2 regions of the Citrobacter sp. GW821-FHT07H02 genome follow, and region 1 is predicted to be linked to the other one. Evidence: predicted binding sites of a transcription regulator. Region 1 holds the regulator's gene; the other holds the start of a gene.
The links. The regulator LexA, encoded in region 1, represses DNA repair genes until DNA is damaged. The targets are predictions, from matches to a motif close to TNCTGTATGTACATACAGNA.

Region 1 (4,429 bases):
AATACACTACGTTTTCTGCTGGACGTGAGATTAATTGTAGTCAGTGATTCCATGTTCATTTTGATATTCAGAATTTTTAACCATCACGCTTGGGCAAACCAGGTTCCATGTCGCCAGTGACGCCGCCAGATCCAGGCCAACGAGAGTCCACGGAGCGCCAGAAAAACGGCTAACGCCAGCCACAGTCCATGATTGCCCAGCCAGGGCAATGCACACAGCGTGAGTGCAAATCCCAGCGCCGCAACGGCCATACTGTTGCGCATTTCCGCCGCACGCGTCGCCCCGATAAACATGCCATCCAGCAAATAACACCAGACACCGATTAACGGCAACACCACCTGCCAGATAAGGTAGCGATCGGCCAAAAGTTGAATTTGCGGCAACGATGTTAGCAACGCGATGATCTGCTCGCCCGCCAGGGCATAAACGAGGGCAAACAGCAGCGCCACAATCCCTGACTGCCGACATGCAGCACGCCAGACATCCAGCAACTGGCTGCCGTCACGTGCGCCATACGCCTGCCCGGAATGCGCTTCGACAGCATAAGCAAATCCATCAAGGGCATAGGCGGTAAAGGTCAGCAGGGTCATCAGAACAGCGTTCACCGCAATGATGTCGCTGCCCAGTCGCGCCCCGAGAACCGTGATCGCACCAAAGCACAGTTGCAACAGCAACGAACGCAGCATGATATCCCGGTTAAGTGCCAGCAAACGGCGGAAATTCCCCCGCCAGGCCTGTTTCAGCATCGTGGATGACACGCCGCGCAGTGTAAGCACTTTGCGCACCATCATCAGCCCAAGCAACAACGTGGCATATTCTGCAATCACCGTCGCCAGCGCTGCGCCCTGCACGTTCATATGCAAACCCATCACCAGCCACAGATCGAGCACAATATTGAGAATGTTGCCGACAACCAGCAGGATCACCGGCGCGCGGGCATACTGAACGCCCAGCAGCCAGCCCAGCAGAACCAGGTTCGCCAGCGATGCCGGAGCGCTCAGCCAGCGGATCTCCAGAAAACGTCGCGCCTGTACCAGCACCGCTTCATTTCCACCGACGATATGCAATGCAAGATCGATGACTGGCGTGCGGAACAACGCGATCAAAGCCCCCGCCCCCAACGCCAGAATCAGTGGCTGCACTAGCGCGCGTGCCAGCGCCTGGGGATTTTTGGCACCAAACGCCTGAGCCGTCAGCCCGGTGGTGCTCATGCGTAAGAAGAGCAACAGCATGAAGAGAAAACTGGTTGCCGTTGCGCCCACGGCAACACCGCCCAGATAAACAGGGCTGTCCAGATGCCCAATGACCGCAGTATCCACCAGTCCCAGCAAAGGAACGGTGATATTGGAGAAAATCATCGGTAACGCGAGACGCCAGAGCGCTTTGTCGGAAGAGGTAAAGAAAGGCATGCAGGAAAGCCTGAGAAGGAGTTAAAACAAACAGTGGCGCGAGATGCGCCACTGTATCAAAACAATATTACAACCACTCACCGTTACGGATGACGCCGACTGCCAGCCCTTCAATCGTGAAGTTTTGCTCGCGCAGGTCAACCACAATCGGTTTGAATTCACTATTTTCTGGCAGAAGTTCGATTTTATTGCCCTGTTTTTTCAGGCGCTTAACCGTGACTTCATCGTCGATACGCGCCACCACGACCTGGCCGTTACGCACGTCCTGGGTTTTGTGTACCGCCAGCAAATCACCGTCCATAATCCCAATATCTTTCATCGACATACCGCTGACGCGCAGCAGGAAATCGGCATTAGGTTTAAACAGCGACGGGTCGACCTGATAGTGGCCTTCAATATGCTGCTGTGCCAGAAGGGGTTCCCCTGCCGCCACGCGACCTACTAAAGGCAGACCCTCTTCTTCTTCCACCAGCAGGCGGATACCGCGAGAGGCACCGGAGACAATCTCAATGACCCCTTTACGCGCCAGCGCTTTCAGGTGTTCTTCAGCCGCATTTGGGGAACGGAACCCCAAACGCTGCGCGATCTCCGCACGCGTCGGTGGCATACCTGTCTGGCTGATGTGATCCCGAATAAGATCGAACACCTCTTGCTGCCTGGCCGTTAACGCTTTCATTCCGCCCCCTGGGTGTATATACAGTTATGCTGTGAGTATATACAGTTAAAGGCGATTTTGGAACCACAAGCGGCACAAAAAACAAGAGATTTATCGGATTATGGAAGCCTTATCTAAAATGCGACCACAGCAGGACTCCCCAGGTGATCATCGCGACAAAGATCGACAGCAATACTGCCGCTGACCCCATATCTTTCGCCCGCCCGGAAAGCTCATGGTGTTCAGAGCCAACGCGGTCAACCACCGCCTCAATCGCGCTGTTGAGGATTTCCACTATCATCACCAGCATGACAGAACCAATCAACAAAACACGCGTGATGGCATCCACATCCAGCCAGCAGGCAATCGCCACGCCCAACAGCACAGCAACACTTTCCTGACGAAATGCCGCTTCATGAATCCATGCAGCACGAAAACCTTTCCAGGAATAACCAGCAGCTTTAATAATTCGGGTGAGTCCAGTGGTATTATTAGCCATCAAAAGAACCTTTTTGCATTATCAGCGTCAATGACATTATATCGTTAACCCACAAAATTCGGGTTACAGCGGCGCGAAGTATGACGGGATACACCAGAAATTCGCTAGACTTTCTGATATCCTTGCAGCGCATTTGCATTATTAACCAGAGGCTTTACATCGTTTATGTCTGGCTGGCCACGAATTTACTACAAATTACTGAATTTACCATTAACCGTACTGGTAAAAAGCAAGTCTATTCCAGCGGAACCCGCTCCGGAATTGGGGCTCGATACATCTCGTCCCATTATGTACGTTTTACCGTACAACTCAAAAGCGGACTTGCTGACGCTGCGCGCCCAATGCCTGGCGCACGATCTCCCCGACCCGTTAGAGCCGCTGGAGATCGACGGAACTCTGCTGCCGCGTTATGTGTTTATTCACGGCGGCCCGCGCGTATTCACCTACTACACACCGAAAGAAGAGTCGATCAAACTCTTTCACAATTACCTCGACCTTCACCGCAGTAATCCAGACCTGGATGTACAGATGGTGCCGGTATCGGTGATGTTCGGCCGCTCTCCGGGGCGTGAAAAGGGTGAGGTAAATCCCCCTCTGCGTATGCTGAATGGTGTACAGAAATTCTTTGCTGTTTCCTGGCTGGGGCGCGACAGTTTTGTCCGTTTCTCGCCTTCCGTTTCCTTACGACGGATGGCTGACGAACACGGAACCGACAAAATTATTGCCCAAAAACTGGCGCGTGTGGCGCGAATGCATTTCGCCCGTCAGCGTCTGGCGGCGGTCGGTCCGCGCCTGCCTGCCCGACAGGATCTGTTCAACAAGTTGCTGGCGTCTAAAGCCATTGCTCGCGCGGTAGAAGACGAAGCGCGCAGCAAAAAAATCTCCCATGAAAAAGCGCAGCAGAACGCCATTGCGCTGATGGAAGAGATTGCCGCCAACTTCTCCTACGAGATGATTCGCCTGACCGACCGCATTCTGGGTTTCACCTGGAACCGACTGTATCAGGGGATCAATGTCCACAACGCAGAGCGTGTACGCCAGTTGGCGCACGATGGGCATGAAATCGTCTATGTGCCCTGCCACCGCAGCCATATGGACTATCTGTTGCTCTCGTACGTGCTCTATCATCAGGGGCTGGTGCCGCCGCATATCGCTGCCGGTATCAACCTGAACTTCTGGCCAGCTGGCCCGATTTTCCGCCGCCTGGGCGCGTTCTTTATCCGCCGTACCTTTAAGGGCAACAAACTCTACTCCACCGTCTTCCGCGAATATCTCGGCGAGCTGTTTAGCCGTGGTTATTCCGTGGAATATTTTGTGGAAGGCGGGCGTTCCCGTACTGGCCGTCTGCTGGATCCGAAAACCGGCACCCTGTCGATGACCATTCAGGCGATGCTGCGCGGCGGTACGCGTCCGATCACCCTGGTCCCCATTTACATCGGTTACGAGCACGTAATGGAAGTGGGGACTTACGCCAAAGAGTTGCGTGGCGCGACGAAAGAAAAAGAGAGCCTGCCGCAAATGCTGCGTGGCTTGAGCAAGCTGCGTAATCTGGGTCAGGGCTACGTTAACTTTGGCGAACCGATGCCGTTGATGACGTACCTGAACCAACATGTTCCTGAGTGGCGTGAATCTATCGATCCGATCGAAGCCGTGCGTCCCGCCTGGCTGACGCCAACGGTCAATGGTATCGCCGCTGAGTTGATGGTCCGCATTAACAAAGCGGGCGCGGCAAATGCCATGAACCTGTGTTGCACCGCGTTGCTCGCATCCCGTCAGCGTTCGTTAACGCGCGAGCAACTGACAGAGCAGCTCGAGTGTTATCTGGATCTAATGCGCAATGTCCCGTATTCCACCGACTCTACGGTT
Region 2 (4,429 bases), on a different contig from region 1:
TATTTGGCCATTTCACAATCGGACCCGTGGCATTAATGGTGAAACTGCATACCGTGTGCGGATTTGCGCTGGCGGCATGTTGGATTGGCTTCATCCTCATTAATGCGTTCGGTGGCAACGGTCATCACTACAAAGTGAACGTCAGCGGACTGGTCACGCGGTGTCTGCGGCAGACGCGTTTTTACCTGTGCGGCATTATGCATGGCGAAGCGCACCCCTACGCCGCCACGACGGAAAACAAATTTAACCCACTACAGCAACTGGCATATCTGGCCATCATGTATGCGCTCGTGCCTCTGTTGATCATCAGCGGATTTCTGTGTCTGTATCCGCAATTCATGGGGGCGGGTCCGGTCATGCTGGTGTTGCATATGGCGTTAGCCGTCGTTGGGCTGTTGTTTATTTGCGCACATATTTACCTTTGCACGCTCGGTGATACACCCGGGCAAATTTTCCGCAGCATGATAGACGGTTATCACCGCCATCGCAGTCATCATGCGGAATCTTCGCCGCGTAAGGGATAATTTTTCCTCGCGCTGAAACCCGGAAAACAGGCGCGGTGGGTTAAAATCATGCAAGAAAATGTGCTTTTAGTCACATTTTCTTGCAATTTTTTCATGTTTGTTCACCCGAACTTCCGTAAAAAGAACAGCAAATTATTCTCTTTCTGAGGACATGCTGTTGAAATCCCGTTTGTTTATTGTCACGTCTCTGTTTGCGTTGAATCTTACATCTGCCTTTGCTGCTGATACCCCCGACTTTGCCCCCCAACCGCCAGCCATTGACGCAGGGGCGTGGGTGCTGATGGATTACACGACAGGACAGATTCTTACCGCCAATAACGAACATCAGCAGCGTAACCCTGCCAGCCTGACCAAACTGATGACCGGGTATGTGGTTGACCGCGCCATCGACAGCCATCGTATTAGCCGCAACGACATTGTGACTGTCGGACGTGATGCCTGGGCAAAAGACAATCCCGTGTTTGTGGGGTCCTCATTGATGTTCTTAAAAGAGGGCGACCGCGTCACGGTGCATGATTTAAGTCGCGGACTGATCGTTGATTCAGGCAACGATGCTTGCGTTGCGCTGGCGGATTACATTGCCGGAGGACAACCGCAGTTTGTTGCCATGATGAACCGCTATGTGCAAAAGCTAAATTTACAGGATACGCATTTTGAAACGGTACACGGGCTGGATGCGCCGGGTCAGCACAGTTCGGCATATGACCTGGCGGTGCTTTCGCGGGCGATTATTCATGGCGAACCCGAGTTTTATCATATGTATAGCGAAAAGAGCCTCACCTGGAATGGCATTACGCAGCAAAACCGCAACGGCCTGCTGTGGGATAAAACGCTAAACGTTGACGGTCTTAAAACCGGACACACATCGGGTGCCGGATATAACCTTATCGCCTCTGCTGTGGATGGGCAGCGCCGTCTTATCGCTGTGGTGATGGGGGCTGAAAGCCCGAAAGGCCGCGAAGATCAAGCCCGTAAACTGTTGCACTGGGGGCAACAGAACTTCGACACCGTACAAGTTCTTAAAAGTGGGAAGAAAGTCGGTAGCGAGCGTATCTGGTACGGTGACAAAGAGAAAATTGCATTAGGCACTGAGCAGGATTTTTGGTTAGCGCTTCCAAAAGCAGAAATTCCAAATATCAAAGCAAAATATGTGCTTGATAAAAACGAGATTGTCGCCCCCATTGCCTCACATCAGCGGGTTGGTGAAATTGAACTCTACGATCGGGACAAATTGGTTGCGCACTGGCCGCTGGTGACGCTGGAGTCCGTTGAGGAAGGCGGTGTTTTTTCGCGTCTGAGCGATTATTTTCACCATAAGGCATAACGGAATTATTCCAGGGCAGACTGGCGAGAGTGCGAGTCTGCTCACATAATAATCACTATTTCCTTGTGGCTGTTATGTGAAAATTATACTGTATATAATTACAGTATAATGGCGGAGGCATTATGAACTACGAGATCAGACAAGCAGAGAAACGCAGGATTGCCGGTTTTCACATGGTTGGACCATGGGAAAAAACGGTAAAACAAGGTTTTGAACAGTTGATGATGTGGGTTGATGGAAACCAGATCGTGCCGCTGGAATGGATTGCCGTTTACTACGATAACCCTGATGAAGTCCCGGCGGAGAAACTGCGTTGCGATACCGTTGTTTCAGTACCCGCTGATTTCACGCTACCTGAAAACAGCGAAGGCGTGATCCTCACGGAAATTGTGGGCGGTCAATATGCTGTTGCTACCACTCGCGTTGAAAATAACGATTTCGCGACGCCGTGGTATCAGTTTTTCAATAGCGTGCTGCAGGATAGCCGCTACCAGATGTCCGGCAAACCGTGTTTTGAACTCTATCTAAACAATGGGGCAGAAGACGGGTACTGGGATATTGAAATGCATATACCGGTACAACCGAAGTCGTGAAATTGATGTTTTAGGCGTTACTGCGCGGACGATCGCGACATTCGTTCATCCTGGATAAGATCTGTCCGCAGCAGTGATGTTTTCAGTGAAAAAGCAGGTACAATGCGTTCTTTGTGATTTCCAGATGGAGCCGAAAGTGCGTACTGATAAGTCGCTGAGCCCCTTTGAAATTCGTTTGTATCGTCACTACCGCGTCGTGCATGGCATTCGCATTGCGCTGGCATTTATCCTCACGTTTCTGTTCGTTCGTCTGTTCCATATTCCGGAAGGCACGTGGCCGCTTATCACGCTGGTGGTGATTATGGGGCCGATCTCCTTTTGGGGTAACGTGGTGCCCCGGGCCTTTGAACGTATCGGCGGTACGATTCTGGGGGCGGCGTTAGGGCTGGTGGCGCTGCGCCTGGAGCTTTTCTCATTACCGCTGATGATTATCTGGTGCGCGGTGGCGATGTTCCTGTGCGGGTGGTTGGCGCTGGGCAAAAAACCGTATCAGGCGTTGTTGATAGGAATCACCCTGGCCGTGGTGGTGGGTGCGCCGGCAGGTGATATGGAGACGGCATTATGGCGAGGTGGCGATGTGATTCTGGGGTCACTTTTGGCGATGTTGTTTACCGGTATCTGGCCGCAGCGGGCGTTTATACACTGGCGGATCCAACTGGCGCAGTGTGTCACGTCTTATAACCGACTCTATCAGGCGGCGCTTTCCCCTAACTTGCTTGAACGTCCACGGCTGGATAAACACTTACAACAGCTACTTGGGGATGTCGTGAAAATGCGCGGCTTGATTACGCCCGCCAGTAAAGAAAGCCATATTCATAAATCGATATTTGAAGCAATTCAAACGATTAACCGCAATCTGGTCTGCATGCTTGAGCTGCAAATTAATGCACACTGGGCATCGCGCACCAGCCATTTCGTGATGCTGAATGCCCATACGCTGCGCGAAACACAACACCGGATCCAGCAAACGTTACTGACGATTACGCATGCGTTGTATGAAGGAAACCCGCAGCCCGTGCTGGCAAACACCGGGAAGCTGAATGACATTGTGGCGGAACTTCGGCAACTGATTAATGAACAGCATAGCGACAGTGTGGCTGAAATCCCCATTCATGGCTATGTTTGGCTAAGCATGGAAACCGCGCGCCAACTGGAGCTACTCTCGCATTTGATCTGTCGCGCATTGCGCAAATAAAGAGCAGATAAGGTGAATGATTCTACTGCTGCTTCGATTCAGCAAGGAATAAGGGTATGATACGGAAAAAGGATAAAACCATTGTCATCTGCAACGGCTAAAAGTAATGTTGACCCTTACTTGTCGCGGTTGCTTAAACGAATCCGAATCTCACATTATCAGGGGTGTAAAAATGGAAACTACCAAGCCTTCTTTCCAGGACGTGCTGGAATTTGTTCGTCTGTTTCGCCGTAAGAACAAGCTGCAACGTGAAATCCAGGACGTTGAGAAAAAGATCCGTGATAACCAGAAGCGTGTGCTGCTGCTGGACAACCTGAGCGACTACATCAAACCTGGTATGAGCGTTGAAGCGATCCAGGGCATTATCGCCAGCATGAAAACCGACTATGAAGATCGTGTTGATGATTACATCATCAAAAACGCAGAAATCTCCAAAGAACGTCGCGACATTTCTAAAAAGCTCAAAGCAATGGGTGAAATGAAAAACCCTGACGCAAAAGCAGAATAATGCGTTACCGCAGTGAGGATCGTGGTTCGATTCTCACTGCAGTTCAACCCCACCGTTGACCATTCTGAGTAAATGCTGTTCTGGCCAATGGCTCGTCAGTTTTCTTTCTGCAAGCGTCCATTGAATGTAATCGACATCATGACGCTCCCGGTCCAGCATCAAACCGACAACGCTGCCACTGTGCGCCACATTCACGCCATATAAATCGCACTCTTCAACGAGCGATAACAACGCATTGAAGTCGGGTTTTGGCAGTAACATCTGGCTGGCGATGGCGCTCAGGGT

Region 2: a site for LexA is predicted at 1,935-1,954, ahead of sbmC (DNA gyrase inhibitor SbmC). Genes of this name have one in related genera too.

Annotation. Positions count from the first base shown of each region.
Region 1 covers NZ_JBWKPZ010000007.1:35,924-40,352, reverse strand. The annotation lists gene dinF (MATE family efflux transporter DinF) at 84-1,409, opposite strand; gene lexA (transcriptional repressor LexA) at 1,477-2,085, opposite strand; gene AC07NP_RS10005 (diacylglycerol kinase) at 2,195-2,563, opposite strand; gene plsB (glycerol-3-phosphate 1-O-acyltransferase PlsB) at 2,729-4,429, shown strand, end outside.
Region 2 covers NZ_JBWKPZ010000006.1:93,985-98,413, forward strand. The annotation lists gene phsC (thiosulfate reductase cytochrome B subunit) at 1-524, shown strand, start outside; gene dacD (serine-type D-Ala-D-Ala carboxypeptidase DacD) at 676-1,848, shown strand; gene sbmC (DNA gyrase inhibitor SbmC) at 1,971-2,441, shown strand; gene AC07NP_RS09440 (FUSC family protein) at 2,578-3,636, shown strand; gene AC07NP_RS09445 (DUF496 family protein) at 3,809-4,144, shown strand; gene AC07NP_RS09450 (L-threonine kinase) at 4,178-4,429, opposite strand, start outside.